Regions from separate parts of the Streptomyces sp. NPDC056160 genome, predicted to be linked through region 3. Evidence: riboswitches for the same ligand, from Rfam matches in the RefSeq annotation. Region 3 holds a riboswitch; each other region holds the start of a gene.

Region 1 (5,842 bases), on a different contig from region 3:
ATTCCCGAACCCGGTGGGCCCGAGGCGCTGGTGTGGGACGAGGTGCCGGATCCCGTCCCCGGCGAGGGCGAGGTGCTGGTCGAGGTGGTGGCCGGCGCCGTCAACCGGGCCGACATCATGCAGCGCCAGGGCCACTACGACCCGCCGCCCGGCGCCTCCCGCTACCCCGGCCTGGAGTGTTCCGGCCGGATCAGCGCCCTCGGGCCGGGGGTGTCCGGCTGGGCGGTCGGCGACGAGGTGTGCGCGCTCCTCGCGGGCGGCGGCTACGCCGAGAAGGTCGCCGTCCCGGCCGGCCAGCTGCTGCCCGTCCCGCCGGGCGTGGACCTCAAGCAGGCGGCGGCCCTGCCCGAGGTGACCTGCACCGTCTGGTCGAACGTCTTCATGGTCGCCCACCTCCGCCCCGGCGAGACCCTGCTCGTGCACGGCGGCTCCAGCGGCATCGGCACCATGGCGATCCAGCTGGCCAAGGCCGCCGGCGCGCGGGTCGCGGTCACGGCGGGCACCAAGGAGAAGCTGGACCAGTGCGCCGAACTGGGCGCCGGCATCCTGATCAACTACCGGGAGCAGGACTTCGTCGAGGAGATCCGGCAGGCCACGGACGGGGCCGGCGCCGACGTCATCCTGGACAACATGGGCGCCAAGTACCTGGACCGCAACGTCCGGGCCCTCGCCGTCAACGGGCGGCTAGCGATCATCGGCATGCAGGGCGGCACCAAGGCCGAACTGGACATCGGCGCCCTGCTGGGCAAGCGGGCAGCGGTCAGCGCGACCTCGCTGCGAGCCCGTCCGCTCGACGAGAAGGCGGCCATCGTGGCGGCCGTCCGCGAGCACGTGTGGCCGCTGTTCGCTCAGGGGCACGTCAGGCCGGTCGTCGACCGGGAGGTGCCGATGCGGGAGGCCGCGTCCGCCCATCGGCTGGTGGAGGAGAGTTCCCACGTCGGCAAGGTGCTGCTGGTGGCCTCCTGATCGGCGCCGCGACACCGTACGGACCCGGCGCACCGAGCCCGGCGCCGGGTTCGACGGACGGTGCCGTCGGCCACGCCGGCGGTGTGCACGTAGTGCTGGTCGGCCACGACGCTCGGGGGAGACCTGGCTGCTGTCGGCCTTGATCGAGTGGCCGCTGTCCTGGCGGTGCCGGTCCGGCGCTCGGCGACGGGCAGCGAGAGGGCGGCCCGGGCAGTGCCCGTCGCGGTGAGGGTGAGGGCCGCGCGCCGCCATGAGGTGCGCGGTGGCGCGCGTGGACATCGTGAAGCACCTTTCCGGGTGAGCGGGCCGGAGCGAGCGGGCCGGAGCGAGCGGGCCGGAGCGTGCCGGCCTCGGGGCTCAGACCAGGAGCGCGGCGTGCTCCCGTGCGGATTCGGCGGCACGCCCCAGCGACTCGCGTTCCGACTCCTCGGCCTGCGGTACCAGGGCGGCCATGGCGGGGTTGACCGGGGCCATCGTCAGTTCGCGCGTGATGACCTCGACCTGCAGGCCGAGCCCGCCGCCCAGCACCGTCTCCAGGTAGTTGGTGTCGTGCTCGAAGCCGGCCCGCGGGGTGCCGGGGCGGTAGGAGCCGCCGCGCGACGCCGCGACCACGACGCGCTTGCCGGACGGCGGCACGCCCTCGCCGAAGGTGCGCCCGGCCAGGATGATCTGGTCCAGCCACGCCTTGAGGGTGGAGGGGATCGTGAAGTTGTACATGGGGGCGCCGATGACGAGGACGTCGGCCTTCTCGAACTCGGCGATGAGTTCCTCGCGCAGCGGGGGGAGGGACTCGGCGGTGACGGTGGCGGCGTCCAGGTGCGGCACCGGGTCGGCGGCCAGGTCGCGGTAGATGACGCTGCCCTGCGGGTGCGCCTCCTGCCAGGTCTTGCGGAAGGCGTCGGTGAGCCGGCGCGAGCCGGAGTTCTCCAGCGGGAAGAGGGACGAGTCGATGTGCAGCAGGACGGCCATGGAAGGTGCTCCTCGGGTGGGCCGCGCGGGGCACGGCGGGGGTGGTCCGGGCGTGCGGAGGCACCCGGATTCGTATGTCAGCTTCCTCAGCTGCTTACGAAATTACAGTACCCCACTTTTTCGTAGTAAATGAGCGGTGGGCGGTACCATGGGCGCATGACAGTGGAGCGACAGGACGCGGGGCAGTGCTCGGCGGCGGGCGGTGCGGTCGAACGCGTCTTCCTGCTTCTCGGCAAACGCTGGAACGGCGTGATCCTCGCCAGCCTCATGAGCGGTCCCGGCCGCTTCGCCGAACTGCGCCGCGCCGTCAGCGGGATCAGCGAGCGCATGCTCTCCGACCGCCTCGCCGAACTCGGGGAGGCCGGCCTGGTCCGCCGTGAGGTGGACGCCGGCCCGCCCCTGCGCGTCTCCTATCAACTCACTCCCGCGGGCGAGGCCCTGAGGCCGGCCCTCCAGGAACTGGGCGGCTGGGCCGAGCGGTTCCTCGGGACGTCCGAGCAGGACGGCTGCCCCTCCCTGCGGCAGCAGGAAGCCGAGGACACCCGGAACGCGTGACGTCCCCGCCCTACGCTCCTACGTGCCTTCGGCACCACGGTCCGGCCGGGGCGTGTTTCGAAAGTCCCTCCCCCGGCCTTCGGCCGGGAGGTGCCCCCAGCCCCGCGGCGTCTGGCACGCGCGCTCGCCGCGTTGTCGGGATCGTCCACGTACGCCCGGTACGCGGACGACCCTCCGCCTTGCGATCGCACGCACCGGACGCCGCGGGGCCCGCCCTCCGGGCGGACGGCGCTACATTCGAAACACGCCCTAGTCGGCCGCCTCCCCCGCTCCGGCCCCCACCGCCCAGCGCTGCTCGACCCTGGCGACCTTCCAGTACGCCAGCGCCGCCGCCCACACCACCACGAACAGGATGACGATGACGTAGCCCACGTGGTCGAGGTCGAGTCCGGCGATCCAGCCGGTGACCGTGTCGCTCAGGTCGAGCTTGTCGTGCAGGACGCCGACCAGCTCGATCGTGCCGATGAAGAAGGCGACCGCGATGGACAGGCCGGTGATGGTCAGGTTGTAGAACACCTTGCGGACGGGGTTGGAGAACGCCCACTGGTAGGCGAAGTTCATGAACGTGCCGTCCAGGGTGTCGAACAGGCTCATGCCGGCGGCGAACAGCAGGGGCAGGCAGAGGATCGCGTACCAGGGCAGTCCGGCCGCCGCGCCGGAGCCGGCCATCACCATCAGCGTGACCTCGGTGGCGGTGTCGAAGCCGAGGCCGAAGAGGAAGCCGAGCGGGTACATCTGGCCGGGCCGGGAGATCGACCTGGTGAGGCGGCCCAGGATCCGGTTCATGAACCCCCGTGAGTCCAGGTGGGCCTCCAGCTCCCGCTCGTCGTAGGTGCCCGCGCGCATCGCCCGGAACACCTTCAGGATGCCGGCGAGGGCGACCAGGTTGAGGGCGGCGATCAGGTAGAGGAAGGTGCCCGAGACGGTGGTGCCGACGATGCCGAGCGTCTGGTGCGTACGGGAGTCGTCGTTCATCAGGGTGCCCGCGAGCTGGGCGCCGCCCGCCACCAGCGCGGCCATGGCCACCACCACGCTGGAGTGGCCCAGCGCGAACCAGAAGCCCACCGAGACCGGCCGCTTGCCGTCGGCCATCAGCTTGCGGGTGGTGTTGTCGATGGCGGCGATGTGGTCGGCGTCGAAGGCGTGCCGCATGCCGAGCGTGTAGGCGGTGACGCCGAGGCCGATACCGAAGGCCTTGCTGCCGACCTGGTAGTGCTCGGGGACGACGAGCAGGAACAGGATGCCGAAGGCGACGACGTGCAGGGCGGCTATCACCGCCATCAGGCCCGCGGTCTTGAGGGTGTCCTCACGGCGCCAGCGGAAGGTCGCCGCGGGGGCGGGCCCCCCGGGGGCGGCGGCCGGCGTCGGGGCAGGCTTGGGCAGGGTCATCCGGTATCACGCTCCAGCACCTCGTGGATCACTTCGTGAGCTGCCGTGGCCGGTCTCCTGGCTTAGGGTCCGTACGTCCTCCCTCCCTGCCTTCCCGGTCGTGCGACCAGTGGCCCGGCGGATGCCGGACGGAAGGGGAACTCCCCGATCACAGTGGCGAGGGCCGCGTCGGCTTCGCACCGACTTCCCGAGCACCACGGCCCGCCCACGGTAGAGGGAGGGACCGTCGTCTGCATAGCTGCATACCTGCGCAGGTACGGAAGATCACACATCGGTGCCTGCGAGGATGGGGGCATGCATCTCGTCCCTGCCGACCGCTCGGACCGCCGCACCATCGACGGCCACCGGGTGTGCGACGCCATCGCGGCGATCGGGGAGCCCGGTCACGTCCGCGCGTGGGCGGAGCGCTTCTCGCTGCTGGCCGACCCCAAGCGGCTCGCCCTGCTGCTGGCCCTGCACCGCACCGGCCCACTGGCCGTCTCCGACCTCGCCGTCGCCACCGGCATGAACGACCCGGCGGTCTCCCAGGCCCTGCGCCTGCTGCGCGCGGCGGGCACCGTCCAGGGCGAGAAGGAGGGCCGCGTGGTGCGCTACCGCCTGGTGGACGAGGACGTACGGCACCTCCTGGAGCACTGCGCGGCGGACACGGACTGACGCCGGCACCGGGGTGACGGCGCGCCCCGCCGGTCGCCCCCTGTGCCCAGGTACCACCCCACGTGTTCGCTTTTCCGCGGATCTGGACAGATTCTCTGTGTCGCTCCGACGCACGAAGAGGAGACCGCGTGACCGACCGCACCGACGACGTGCCGCCCGACCTGTCCTCCCGCAGTCCCGACTGGTGGCGGCAGGCCGTCGTCTACCAGGTCTACCCCCGCAGCTTCGCCGACGCCGACGGGGACGGACTCGGTGACATCCGGGGCGTCACCCAGCGGCTGACGCACCTCGCCGCCCTCGGCGTGGACGCCGTGTGGCTCAGTCCGTTCTACCCCTCCGAACTGGCCGACGGCGGCTACGACGTCGCCGACCACCGGGACGTCGACCCGCGTCTGGGCACCCTCGACGACTTCGACGCGATGGTCACCGAGGCGCACCGCCTCGGTCTGAAGGTGATCGTCGACATCGTCCCCAACCACTCCTCGCACCGGCACCGCTGGTTCCAGGAGGCGCTGCGGGCCGGACCGGGCTCCGCCGCCCGCGCCCGGTACGTCTTCCGCGACGGGCGCGGCGCGCACGGTGAACTGCCCCCCACCGACTGGCAGTCCGTCTTCGGCGGCAGCGCCTGGCAGCGCGTGCCCGACGGGCAGTGGTACCTGCACCTGTTCGCGCCCGAGCAGCCGGACTTCGACTGGCGCGACGAGGAGGTCCGCGCCGACTTCCGCACCACCCTGCGGTTCTGGTCGGACCGGGGGGTGGACGGCTTCCGCGTCGACGTGGCGCACGCCCTGGTCAAGGACCTCGACGAGCCGTTGCGCGACGTCGGCGGCATCGGGGCCACCGGCGAGGACGCGCTGCCGCACGTCGAGCCGGGCAGCCACCCGTACTGGGACCGCGACGAGGTCTACGAGATCTACCGCGACTGGCGCAAGATCTTCGACGCCTACACGCCGCCCCGCACGGCGGTCGCCGAGGCCTGGGTCCCCGACGCGCGGCGCGCGTTGTACGCCCGGCCCGACGAACTGGGCCAGGCCTTCAACTTCGAGTACCTCCAGGCCGGCTGGGACGCCGGGGAGCTGCGCCGCACCATCGCCGCGTCCCTGGCCACCGCGCGGGCCGCCGGTGCCTCGGCCACCTGGGTGCTGTCCAACCACGACGTGGTCCGGCACGCCTCCCGGCTGGTGCTCCCGCCGGGCACGGACGAGAACGCCTGGCTGCTGTCCGGCGGCCGCGCGCCCGCCGTGGACGGCGCGGCCGGGCTGCGCCGGGCCCGCGCGGCGACCCTGCTGATGCTGGCCCTGCCCGGTTC
Region 2 (5,842 bases), on a different contig from region 3:
GAGTCCTGGGGCGTCGAAGGGGTTGCGGCGCCGCCGGTGCGGCAGCGCGAGCAGCGCCGCCTGCCGCACGTCCTCGGCGAGCACCTCCGTGCGTCCCGCCCACGCGGCCAGCGCGGTCGCCGTACGCGCCATCACGATGTCGGCGCGCATGCCGTCCACCTCGAAGGCGGCGCAGGTCGCCGCGATCTGCGTGAGCGCCCCGTCGCCGAGCCGCACCTGCGCAAGCAGCTCCCGCGCGGCCACGACCCGCGCCCGTACGCCGGCCTCGTCGTCGGCCCAGCGCGCGGCGAAGGCGGCCGGATCGTCGTCGTACGCCAGCCGCCTGCGCACGACCTCCACGCGCTGCTCCGGCTCGCGCGAGGCGGCCACCTCGACGGTCAGCCCGAACCGGTCGAGCAACTGCGGGCGCAGCTCGCCCTCCTCGGGGTTCATGGTCCCCACCAGCAGGAAGCGCGCGGCGTGCCGTACGGAGACGCCCTCGCGCTCGACGTAGGAGGCGCCCATGGCGGCGGCGTCCAGCAGCAGGTCGACGAGGTGGTCGTGGAGGAGGTTGACCTCGTCGACGTAGAGGATCCCCCGGTGGGCGTCGGCGAGGAGCCCCGGCTCGAACGCCTTCACGCCCTCCGCCAGGGCCCGTTCGATGTCCAGCGCACCGACCAGCCGGTCCTCGGACGCCCCCACGGGCAGCTCGACCATCCGCGCCGGCCGCGTCTCGAACGCCCCCGGCTCGTGGGGCCCGTCCGGGCAGCCGGGGTCGGGAGCGTCCGGGTCGCAGGAGAAACGGCACCCGGCGACGACGTCCACCGCGGGCAGCAGCGCCGACAGCGCCCGCACGGCGGTGGACTTCGCGGTGCCCTTCTCACCGCGCACCAGCACCCCGCCGACCGCCGGGGAGACGGCGTTCAGCAGCAGCGCCAGCCGCAGGTCGTCCTGACCCACGACGGCCGTGAACGGAAACGCGGTACTCACTTCTCCTCGCCCTCCAAGTCGCCCTCAAGTTCGAAAAACATGGCCCGCGGCGGCTCAGGCGCACCCGCGCCCGGCCTGGCCCGCGGCCCCCGCCCGGCGCTCATGCGGGCGCCCCCGGCGGGATGAACGGCAGACCGCGCGGCGCGCCCGACTCGATGAGCCGCCACAGCGCGTCCGTGTCCGCGTGCTCCTCGATCAGATCGCCGAGCCGGTCCAGCTGCTCCTCGCGCAGCGCGGCGAAGGACGTGGCGGGCGCGGGCACGAAACGACGGCCCGCGGCCGAGGCGACCTCCCGCAGGAACTCCCGCCGGAAACCGTCCGACTCCAGCGAACCGTGCCAGTGCGTGCCCCAGACGGACCCCACCCGGCAACCGTCCAGGAACGCCTCACCGCCGGTGACTTCGGCGACCCCGTGGTGGATCTCGTACCCCTCGACCCGCTCGCCGAGGGCCTCGCCCACCGGCCGGGCGAGGGTCTTGCCGGCGGCGAACCTGACCCGTACCGGCAGCAGACCGAGCCCGTCGACGTGCCCGCGACGGCTCTCGACCTCGTCCTCGATGTGCTCGCCGAGCACCTGGAAGCCGCCGCAGATCCCGAGCACCGGCCGCCCCTCGGCCGCCCTGCGCCGCAGCGCGTCGGCAAGGCCCCGCTCCCGCAGCCAGTCCAGCGCCCGTACGCTGCCCCGGGTGCCCGGGACCACCACGAGGTCGGCGTCGGCCAGTTCCTCGGGCCGGTCCACGAACCGCACGACCACGCCCGGCTCGGCGGCCAGCGCGTCCACGTCGGTGAAGTTCGACATCAGGGGCAGGGCGCAGACGGCGACCCGCAGCACGTCCTCACCGACCGGCGGCGCGACCGCGGACTCCCGTACGGCGCCCCGCAGCGACACCCTCAGGCCGTCCTCCTCGTCGATGCCGAGCCCGTGCCGGAAGGGCAGCACGCCGTACGTCCGGCGGCCGGTGAGGTCGCGCAGCATGTCGATGCCGGGCTCCAGCAGCGAGACGTCACCGCGGAACTTGTTGACCAGGAACCCGGCGACCAGTTCCTGGTCCGCGGGGGCCAGCAGGGCGACGGTGCCGAAGAAGGAGGCGAAGACACCGCCGCGGTCGATGTCGCCGACGACGACCACGGGCAGCCCGGCGCCCCGTGCGATCCCCATGTTGACGATGTCGGTCCGGCGCAGGTTGATCTCGGCCGGGCTGCCCGCCCCCTCGCAGATCACCGCGTCGTAGGCGCCCCGCAGCTCGGCCAGGCAGTCCAGCACGGTCCCCAGCAACTGCCGCTGGCGTCCGCCGTGGTAGCCGCGTGCGCTCATCTCGCCCACCGGCCTGCCCAGCAGCACGATCTGGCTGCTCTGTTCGCCGCCCGGCTTGAGCAGCACCGGGTTCATCAGCGCGGTCGGCTCGATCCGGCAGGCCTGCGCCTGCATGGCCTGCGCCCGCCCGATCTCGGCGCCCTCCCGCGTGACGAACGAGTTGAGGGACATGTTCTGCGCCTTGAACGGCGCCACTTTCACGCCGCGCCGCACCAGCCACCGGCAGATCCCGGCGGTCACGACGCTCTTCCCGGCGTCGGAGGTGGTCCCGGCGACGAGCAGCCCGCCGCCCCGACCGCTGCTCATGACGTACGTCCCTTCGTCAGACGGTTGCACAGCAGCTTCGCGGCGGCGCAGGTGCCGAGCGCGAGCCAGCTCACGCGCCGGGAGAGCCGTACGGCCCGCTCGACGTCGCCCACCTGGACGGCGCGCCCTGGGCCGTTGAGCACCGGCCGGTGCTCCACCCGCCCCCCGTACGACAACGTGCCCCCCAGCCGCACCCCGAGCGCCCCCGCGAACGAGGCCTCCACAGGACCGGCGTTGGGACTCGGGTGGCGCCCGGCGTCGGCGCGCCAGGCCCGTACGGCCCCCCGCGGATCGCCCCCCGCCACGGTGGCCAGGACGGCGGTCAGCCGGGCCCCGGGCCAGCCCGCCACGTCGTCTAGCCGGGCGGAGGCCCACCCGTAGCGCCGGTACCGCGGCGACCTGTGACCGACCATGGCGTCCAGGGTGTTGACGGCCCGGAAGCCGAGGAGTCCCGGCACGCCCGCGAGGGCGCCCCAGACGAGCGCGCCCACCACCGCGTCCGAGGTGTTCTCGGCGACCGACTCGACGACCGCGCGGGCGATCCCGTCGGCGTCCAGGGCCTGCGGATCGCGCCCGCACAGGTGCGGCAGCCGTGCCCGGGCGGCCTCGACGTCCCCCGACTCGAGCGCCCGTCCGATGGCGCCCGCCTCGCGGGCGAGTGAAGTACCGCCGACGACGGCCCAGGTGGCGGCGCCGGTCAGCAGGACGGAGCCGGTGGGGGAGGAGCGGACGGCGCGGGCCGCGGCGGCCCCCAGCGCGACGGCGCCACCGGCGCACACGGCGGTGTGGAGCGCGCCCCGCCCGCGGTGGTCCCGCCACAGCACACGTTCCACGGCGCCCGCGGCCCGCCCGAACACGGCGACCGGGTGCCCACGGCGCGGGTCGCCGAGGAGCAGGTCACCGAGGAGGCCGGCGGCGGCGCCGTACGCGAAGACGCGATCGGCACCCACGGGGTCAGCCGGCCGCGGGGTCGGTCAGGGAGTCGCTGATGAACCTCGGTCGGCAGCCGCGCATGGCGATGGGTCCTCACTCAGGGTGTCCGCGCCCTGGTTCGACGAGACCGGCGGAGAGAGTTCCTGGCTCCCGGGGGTGTTCGTCCCCGGTGACAGTGGCGGGACCGCGCCGGATTCGCACCGGCTTCCTCTTCTGCCGCCGTACATGGCCCCGGAAGTCCACCACGCCCTCGGAACAGCCGTCAACTTGCCGTTGACCTGCGGTGGGCCGGTGTGCCGAGGCTCATAGCCCTGACGCGCGGTCAGCGACTTGAAACGGCTCCTTTCGGCCTCTTTCCGCGCGGTGAAGCGGGGAAGACGCCTCCCGGTCGGCGTCCCGAAGGCGAGTCGAATGCGGCAAAACCCCCGTAAGCGCCGCAGAAACACTTACGGGGGTTGGTGCAGAAGGTGCGAGGCGTGACCACGCGCCGCCTGCGGCCAGGGCGTTTCCTCTCGTCAGCCCGGAATCGTTGTCAGCCCAGGATCAGGGAGATCCCGTAGGCGACGGCTGCCGCACACAGCGCGAAGCACGCGTACGCGCCGGCGGTCGCGGCCACGGCCGACTCGCCGCGGGTCGACGCCGCCTCCCGGCGGGACAGGCCCGCGATGCCGAGGGTGAACAGGGCCACCAGGCCGACGGTGACCACGAGGCTGACGCCGAAGACGGAGCCGAGGGCTGCCCAGTCGATCTTCATGTCGAAGCTGCTTTCTCGATGCTCGATAACCGGGTGGAGGGGCGGGGCGTCAGACCGCCGCGGCGGGCGGGGACGCCGCCGTCGCCGGACTCGCGGGAGGCGCCGGCACCGCGCCGAGCGCGGACGCCGGAGCGGGGATGGTGGCCGTCAGGCCGTCCGGCACCGGTGCCGCCGGAGGCGGGGAGACGGCGGCGATCGCCTGGGTCACCACACCGGCCGGCTCCTCGGCCGCGGTCGCGCCCGTGGCCGGGGCGACGTTCGTGTGGTCGACGACCTGGCGGCGGGAGATCTTCCAGATCGCTGCGCTCGCGGCCACCAGGAACACGGCGACGAGCGCGGTGCCCCAGTCACCGAGGCCGGTGACGGCCTCCGCGCCCGCGCCGACCACCGCCGCGGCCGGCAGGGTGAGCACCCAGGCGACGGCCATGCGGCCCGCGGTGGACCAGCGGACCACGCCGCCCTTGCGGCCGAGGCCCGCGCCCATCACCGAGCCCGAGACCACATGGGTGGTGGAGAGCGAGAAGCCCAGGTGGGAGGAGGCCAGGATGGCTGCCGCCGCACTGGTCTGGGCGGCGAAGCCCTGCTGCGGCCGGAGGTCGGTCAGGCCGGTGCCCATGGTGCGGATGATGCGCCAGCCGCCGATGTAGGTGCCCAGCGCGATGGCGAGGCCCGCGGAGAGGATGACCCAGGTGGGAGGGTTGGAGCCGGGGGCGATGGCGCCGCCGGCGATCAGGGCGAGGGTGATGATGCCCATCGTCTTCTGCGCGTCGTTGGTGCCGTGCGCCAGCGAGACCAGCCCGGCGGAGGCGATCTGACCGACCCGGTGGCCCTTCTCGGCCGCCTTGCCCTCCGTCTTCCGGCCGATCGTGTACGACAGCCGGGTCGCGGCCACCGCGGCGACGCCCGCCACGACGGGGGCGGCGACCGCCGGGAGCATGACCTTGGTGATCAGGACGTCGCCGTGCACGGCGCCGACGCCGGCCGAGGCGATGGTGGCGCCGATCAGACCGCCCAGGAGGGCGTGGGAGGAACTGGACGGGAGCCCGACCAGCCAGGTCAGCAGATTCCAGAGGATCGCTCCGACCAGTGCGGCGAAGATGACCTCGGGGCGGATGCCGGTCTCGTCGACGAGACCCTTGGAGATCGTGTTGGCGACCTCGACGGAGAGGAACGCGCCCACCAGGTTGAGCACGGCGGACATGGCCACCGCGACCTTGGGCTTGAGTGCGCCGGTGGAGATGGTGGTGGCCATCGCGTTGGCGGTGTCGTGGAAACCGTTCGTGAAATCGAACGCGAGTGCGGTAACCACCACAATCGCGAGGATCAGCGAGAAGCTTTCCATTTACCCAGGCAATCGTTCGAGCGTCATTGGCTCGTCGAACGTAGGTAACCTGGGTGAACGGAAGATGAACTGGGACGGTCGCGGCGGTGTCCGGTTCTCCTGGCTTCCCTCCCGTCCGCGGGCCGGGCGGACCGGCGCTCCGGCAGACGGCTGGCAGGATCGCCGCATGGCCGAACAGCAGCGGGACACGGGAAACACGAGGGACGCACGGGAGCCGCGGGAA
Region 3 (5,842 bases):
GGTGTCGAGCAGCGTCAGGTAGAACTGGACGTGCACGGCCTCCTCGAACAGCTGCCTGCTCAGGTACAGGCGCGCCTCGGGCGAGTTGATGTGCTTGTAGAGCGTGAGTACCAGGTTGTTGGCGACGATCGAGTCGCCCGTCGCGAAGAACGCGACCAGCCGGCCGATCAGGTGCTGCTCGCCGGGGGAGAGCTTGGCGAGGTCGGCGACGTCCGAGTGGAGGTCGACCTCCTCCACGTGCCAGGTGTTCTTGATCGCGTCCCGGTAGCGCTCGTAGAAGTCGGGGTAGCGCATGGGGCGCAGGGTCAGCTCGAAGCCCGGGTCGAGCAGGTTCGTGTTTCGGGTGCTGGTCATCACTGGCATGCCTCGCAGGACTCGGGGTTCTCAAGGGAGCAGGCGACCGCGTCGGGGTCGGCGACCTGCTGGACGGGGACGGCGGCGGGGGTCTGCGCCCGGGCCGCGCGGGCGATCCGGGTAGCCGGTCGCGAGCGCAGGTAGTACGTCGTCTTCAGGCCCTGCTTCCAGGCGTAGGCGTACATCGAGGAGAGCTTGCCGATGGTCGGCGTCTCCAGGAACAGGTTCAGCGACTGCGCCTGGTCCAGGAACGGGGTACGGGCGGCGGCCATGTCGATCAGGCCGCGCTGCGGGATCTCCCACGCCGTGCGGTACAGCCGCCGCACGTCCTCGGGGATCCACGCGAAGTCCTGCACCGAGCCGTTCGCCTCGCGCAGCGCCTCCCGGGTACGGGCGTCCCACACGCCGAGCGTCTTGAGGTCGCGCACCAGGTAGGAGTTGACCTGGAGGAACTCGCCCGAGAGCGTCTCGCGCTTGAACAGGTTGGAGACCTGCGGCTCGATGCACTCGTAGACGCCCGCGATGGAGGCGATGGTGGCGGTCGGCGCGATCGCCAGCAGCAGTGAGTTGCGCATGCCGACGGCGGCGATCCGCTCGCGCAGGGCCGCCCAGCGCTCGGGCCAGGCGAGGTCCACGTCGTAGTGGTCGGGGTGCAGCACACCGCGCGCGGCGCGGGTCTTCTCCCAGGCGGGCAGCGGGGCGTTCCGTTCGGCGAGGTCGGCGGAGGCCTCGTAGGCGGCGAGCATGATCCGCTCGGCGATCCGGGTCGACAGCGCTTTCGCCTCGGGCGAGTCGAAGGGCAGCCGCAGCTTGAAGAAGACGTCCTGGAGGCCCATCGCGCCCAGGCCCACCGGCCGCCACCGGGCGTTGGAGCGGGCGGCCTGCTCGGTCGGGTAGAAGTTGATGTCGACGACCCGGTCCAGGAAGGTGACGGCCGTGCGGACGGTCTCGTCCAGCCGCTCCCAGTCGAGGTCCCCGCGCTCGGGGTCGGCGAAGGCGCCGAGGTTGACGGAGCCGAGGTTGCAGACCGCCGTCTCGCCGTCGTCGGTGACCTCCAGGATCTCCGTGCAGAGGTTCGAGGAGTGGATGACGTGGCCCGGCTCGGCCGTCTGGTTGGCGGTGCGGTTGGCGGCGTCCTTGAAGGTCATCCAGCCGTTGCCGGTCTGCGCGAGGGTGCGCATCATCCGGCCGTACAGCTCACGGGCGGGCAGGGTCTTCTTCGCGAGCCCGGCCGCCTCGGCCGCGCGGTAGGCCGCGTCGAACTCCCCGCCCCACAGGTCCACCAGTTGAGGCACGTCGGCCGGGGAGAACAGCGACCACTGCCCGTCGGCGTCGACGCGGCGCATGAACTCGTCCGGGATCCAGTGCGCCAGGTTCAGGTTGTGGGTGCGGCGCGCGTCCTCGCCGGTGTTGTCGCGCAGCTCCAGGAACTCCTCGATGTCCGAGTGCCAGGTCTCCAGGTAGACGGCCGCCGCGCCCTTGCGCCGGCCGCCCTGGTTCACGGCGGCCACCGACGCGTCGAGGGTCTTCAGGAACGGGACGATGCCGTTGGAGTGCCCGTTGGTGCCGCGGATCAGCGAGCCGCGCGAGCGGACGCGGGAGTAGGCGATGCCGATGCCGCCGGCGTGCTTGGAGAGCCGGGCCACCTGGTGGTAGCGGTCGTAGATGCTGTCCAGCTCGTCCTTGGGGGAGTCGAGCAGGTAGCAGGAGGACATCTGGGGGTGGCGGGTGCCGGAGTTGAAGAGCGTGGGGGAGGAGGGGAGGTAGTCGAGGCGGCTCATGAGCCCGTGGAGCGCGGCGACTTCGTCGACGGCCCGGGGGCTGTCGTCCTCGGCGAGCCCGCTGGCCACCCGCAGCATGAAGTGCTGTGGCGTCTCGATCACCTTGCGGGTGATCGGGTGCCGCAGCAGGTAGCGGCTGTGCAGGGTGCGCAGCCCGAAGTAACCGAAGCGGTCGTCGGCGGCCGGGTCGGCCAGCGCGTCCAGGCGGGCGGCGTGCAGGCGGACGAACGCGGCGGTCCGGTCGGCGATCAGTCCCTCGCGGTGGCCCGTGGCCACCGACTCGGTGAAGGACGTGACGCCCTGCGAGGCCGCCTCGGCGCGGATGGAGAGCGTGAGCAGACGGGCGGCCAGCCGCGAGTAGGCGGGGTCCTCGGAGATGAGCCCGGCCGCCGCCTCGGTGGCCAGCTCCCGCAGCTCCGCCTCGTCGGCGTGCGCCGACCGGCCGCGCAGCGCGGCGGCGGCGACCCGGCCGGGGTCGGCGTCGGGGAGGTCGGCGGTCAGCTCGGTCAGGGTCCGCAGCAGCGCGGCACCGGGACCGTCGTTCTCCAGGCCCGTGGCTGAGGCCGGATCGGCTGGCGCGATGGTCACTTGGGGCTCTCCCTCGCTCGGCACGGGGCCTCGCCGAGGGCAGGGGGCAGCACACGAGCGCACACGGCGCCGCGTCCACCGGCCCATTCCACGAGGCCCGGACGTCAGGCACCCGGACCGGACGGCCGGGCGCACTGTCGGCAGGTCCTCGGACTGACGCTCGTACACGGCCTTGAGGGCATATGTGTACGAGTACACCGTTGCGGGACAGTTCCGGATTCGCACCGGATTCCCCTGCGACGACAGCGAGCATGAGCATACATCTTGTGCCGGGTGCGGAAGCCACCCCCATATGTTGTGCCTGGGATGTGTCGCGTCGACTGCGGAGGGTGTCGGTCGCTGTCAGAGCGCCAACGCGTAGGTGAGCAGCGTGATGTCGTCCAGGTCCGGCAGCGGGTTCCAGTCCCGCTGCGGGGTGCGGACGAAGCCCAGGCGCTCGTAGAGGCGGTGGGCGGCGTGCATGGTGCGCTGGGTTGACAGCACGAGGCGCGCACAGCCCTCGGTGGCCCGCGCCCGGTCCAGGCAGGCCCGCACCAGCGCCTCACCCGCGCCCCGGCCGCGTGCGGCGCGCGCGACCGCGAGCATGCGTATCTCGGCCTCGCCGGGTCCGGCGATGTCGGCCATGGCGCCGCCGGACGGCACGAACGCGACTCCGCCGAGCACCGCTTCGTCCGCCACGGCCACCAGCACCTCGGCGGCGGCCGCCCGCTTGGCGACGTCCCTCAGCTCGCTCAGGTAGGGGTCGCTCTCCCCGAAGTCCAGCAGCCCGTCCTGGAGATAGGCCTGGGCGGTGATCTCACCGAGGGTGTCGTACTCGCCGGGCTCGGCCGGCCTGATCACGAGGTCCATGGGGCCGAGTGTGCCGCACGGGTACGACAACGGGCCGCCGGTCTTCCCGGCGGCCCGTGCCCTGGTTCCGGCAGCTCAGTGAGCGCTGCCCGCCGTGGCCGGCGGGAGTTCGACCGCGACGCCGGGGTCACCCGCGTCGGCGGTGTAGTCCTGCGGGCTGGTCTCGTCGACGCCCTCGGGGGCCTTCAGCGCCTTCAGGACGAAGGTCAGGACGACGGAGACGACGACGTTCAGGGCGAACGCCGTCATGCCGATGTAGCCGATCTCGCCGATGCCCGGGATCTCCTTGGCCGAGCCACCGAAGTGCTTCTGCGTCGGCGAGGCGACCCCGTAGGCCGCGACCGTGCCGTAGACCATGCCGACGGCCCAGCCGGCCAGCAGTGCCCAGCGGTGGAACCAGCGGGTGAACAGGCCGCCCACCAGCGCCGGGAAGGTCTGCAGGATCCAGATGCCGCCCAGCAACTGGAAGTTGATCGCCACGGTCTTGTCCATGGTCAGGACGAAGACCAGCGCGCCCACCTTCACCAGCAGCGAGACCAGCTTGGAGACCCGGGTCTCCTGCTCGGCCGTCGCGTCCGGCTTGATGAAGTCCTTGTAGATGTTGCGGGTGAACAGGTTCGCCGCCGCGATCGACATGATCGCCGCCGGGACCAGCGCCCCGATGCCGATCGCCGCGAAGGCGATGCCGGTGAACCAGTCCGGGAACATGTCCTCGAACAGCTGCGGAATGGCCAGCTGCCCGTTCTGGACCTTCACGCCCGCCGCGATCGCCATGAAGCCCAGCAGCGCCAGCAGGCCCAGCATCAGCGAGTACAGCGGCAGGATCGTGGTGTTGCGGCGGATCACCTCACGGCTGCGCGAGGACAGCGTGGCGGTGATCGAGTGCGGGTACATGAACAGGGCGAGCGCGGAGCCGAGGGCGAGGGTGGCGTAGGTCCACTGGCTCGCCTCGCCCGGCACGACCGCGCCGCGTGGTTTGCCGGTGGCCGGATTCGTCTGGCTGAACGCGTGGGCGGCCTTGGCGAAGATGTCGTCGAAGCCGCCCAGCTTGATCGGGATGTAGATGATCGCGACCGCGATGACGATGTAGATGAGCGCGTCCTTGACGAACGCGATCAGCGCCGGGGCGCGCAGTCCCGAGGAGTACGTGTACGCCGCCAGCACGCCGAAGGCGATCAGCAGCGGCAGGTCCTTCACGAACCAGTTGGTGTTCTCGCCGCCGCCCACGCCCATCACGTCGAGCACCGCCTGGATGCCGACCAGTTGGAGCGCGATGTACGGCATGGTGGCGAGGATGCCGGTGAGGGCGACCGCCAGGGACAGGCCCTTGGACCCGAACCGGCCGCGTACGAAGTCCGACGTCGTCACGTACCCGTGCTTGTGCGAGACCGACCACAGCCGCGGCAGGAAGGTGAAGATCAGGGGGTAGACCAGGATCGTGTACGGCACCGCGAAGAACCCGGCCGCGCCGGTCGCGTAGATCGCCGCGGGCACCGCCACGAACGTGTACGCGGTGTAGAGGTCGCCGCCGAGCAGGAACCACGTGATCCACGTGCCGAACGACCGGCCGCCCAGACCCCACTCGTCCAGGCTCTCGTTCTCCGCCCGGCGCCAGCGCGCGGCCAGGAACCCCATGACGGTGACGAGCAGGAAGAAGAAGATGAAGACGCCGAGCGCGACGCCGTTGACGCCGTCCTTCACCGGGTCGCACCGCCCTTCGGGGAGGCGGTGTCCGCCGAGCGGCGACCACGCTGGTCGAGCTGCCACAGCCGGTAGGCGATCACCGTGAGGACCGTGGAGATGACCACCCACAGCATCTGGTACCAGTAGAAGAACGGGATGCCGATGAACGTGGGCCCCACCTTGGCGTACGAACCGACCCACAGCATCGCCACGAACGGCGCGACGAGGCAGAGGCCGATGACCACCCGCAGGGGTGTCACCACCCCTTTGCCCACTCCTGGCCCATCTGACATGTCGGCTCCGTCCCCTCGCTGGTCAGCCGTGCGATTGCGCAGGCAATCTAGGTCACGGTGACAAGTGAACGGAACCCCTTGTCCGCATACCGGTTGCGCGTCCCTCGCCCGGCCGCCGCCCGGGTGCTTCCCGGCCGCCGTCCGGGCACCGGCCGCGGGGGCGGGGTGCGCGGCGGGCGGGGCCGGTCCGGCGGCCCGGGAGGTCAGTCCATCGGGCGCTTGAGCCGTGCCACGAACTTGTAGCGGTCGCCGCGGTACACCGAGCGCACCCACTCCACGGGCTGGCCCGTGCGG

What was found. A riboswitch is a leader RNA that binds a small molecule or an ion and turns the genes downstream of it on or off. The one in region 3 is predicted to bind cobalamin.
Region 1: another riboswitch for cobalamin. It lies ahead of ACFC02_RS30050 (HoxN/HupN/NixA family nickel/cobalt transporter); the one in region 3 lies ahead of ACFC02_RS17800 (ribonucleoside-diphosphate reductase subunit alpha).
Region 2: another riboswitch for cobalamin. It lies ahead of ACFC02_RS33500 (cobalamin biosynthesis protein); the one in region 3 lies ahead of ACFC02_RS17800 (ribonucleoside-diphosphate reductase subunit alpha).

The regions. Positions count from the first base shown of each region.
Region 1 is NZ_JBHJUW010000102.1:25,881-31,722, forward strand. Features, by position in the region: gene ACFC02_RS30035 (NAD(P)H-quinone oxidoreductase) at 1-966, shown strand, start outside; gene ACFC02_RS30040 (FMN-dependent NADH-azoreductase) at 1,324-1,935, opposite strand; gene ACFC02_RS30045 (winged helix-turn-helix transcriptional regulator) at 2,092-2,490, shown strand; gene ACFC02_RS30050 (HoxN/HupN/NixA family nickel/cobalt transporter) at 2,740-3,879, opposite strand; cobalamin riboswitch at 3,909-4,093, opposite strand; gene ACFC02_RS30055 (ArsR/SmtB family transcription factor) at 4,174-4,533, shown strand; gene ACFC02_RS30060 (glycoside hydrolase family 13 protein) at 4,662-5,842, shown strand, end outside.
Region 2 is NZ_JBHJUW010000130.1:16,221-22,062, forward strand. Features, by position in the region: gene ACFC02_RS33490 (putative cobaltochelatase) at 1-969, opposite strand, end outside; gene ACFC02_RS33495 (cobyric acid synthase) at 1,070-2,590, opposite strand; gene ACFC02_RS33500 (cobalamin biosynthesis protein) at 2,587-3,540, opposite strand; cobalamin riboswitch at 3,638-3,782, opposite strand; gene ACFC02_RS33505 (hypothetical protein) at 4,056-4,277, opposite strand; gene ACFC02_RS33510 (anion permease) at 4,327-5,619, opposite strand; gene ACFC02_RS33515 (class II aldolase/adducin family protein) at 5,786-5,842, shown strand, end outside.
Region 3 is NZ_JBHJUW010000042.1:36,954-42,795, reverse strand. Features, by position in the region: gene ACFC02_RS17805 (ribonucleotide-diphosphate reductase subunit beta) at 1-354, opposite strand, end outside; gene ACFC02_RS17800 (ribonucleoside-diphosphate reductase subunit alpha) at 354-2,723, opposite strand; cobalamin riboswitch at 2,845-3,012, opposite strand; gene ACFC02_RS17795 (GNAT family N-acetyltransferase) at 3,066-3,572, opposite strand; gene mctP (monocarboxylate uptake permease MctP) at 3,648-5,273, opposite strand; gene ACFC02_RS17785 (DUF3311 domain-containing protein) at 5,270-5,548, opposite strand; gene ACFC02_RS17780 (GntR family transcriptional regulator) at 5,752-5,842, opposite strand, start outside.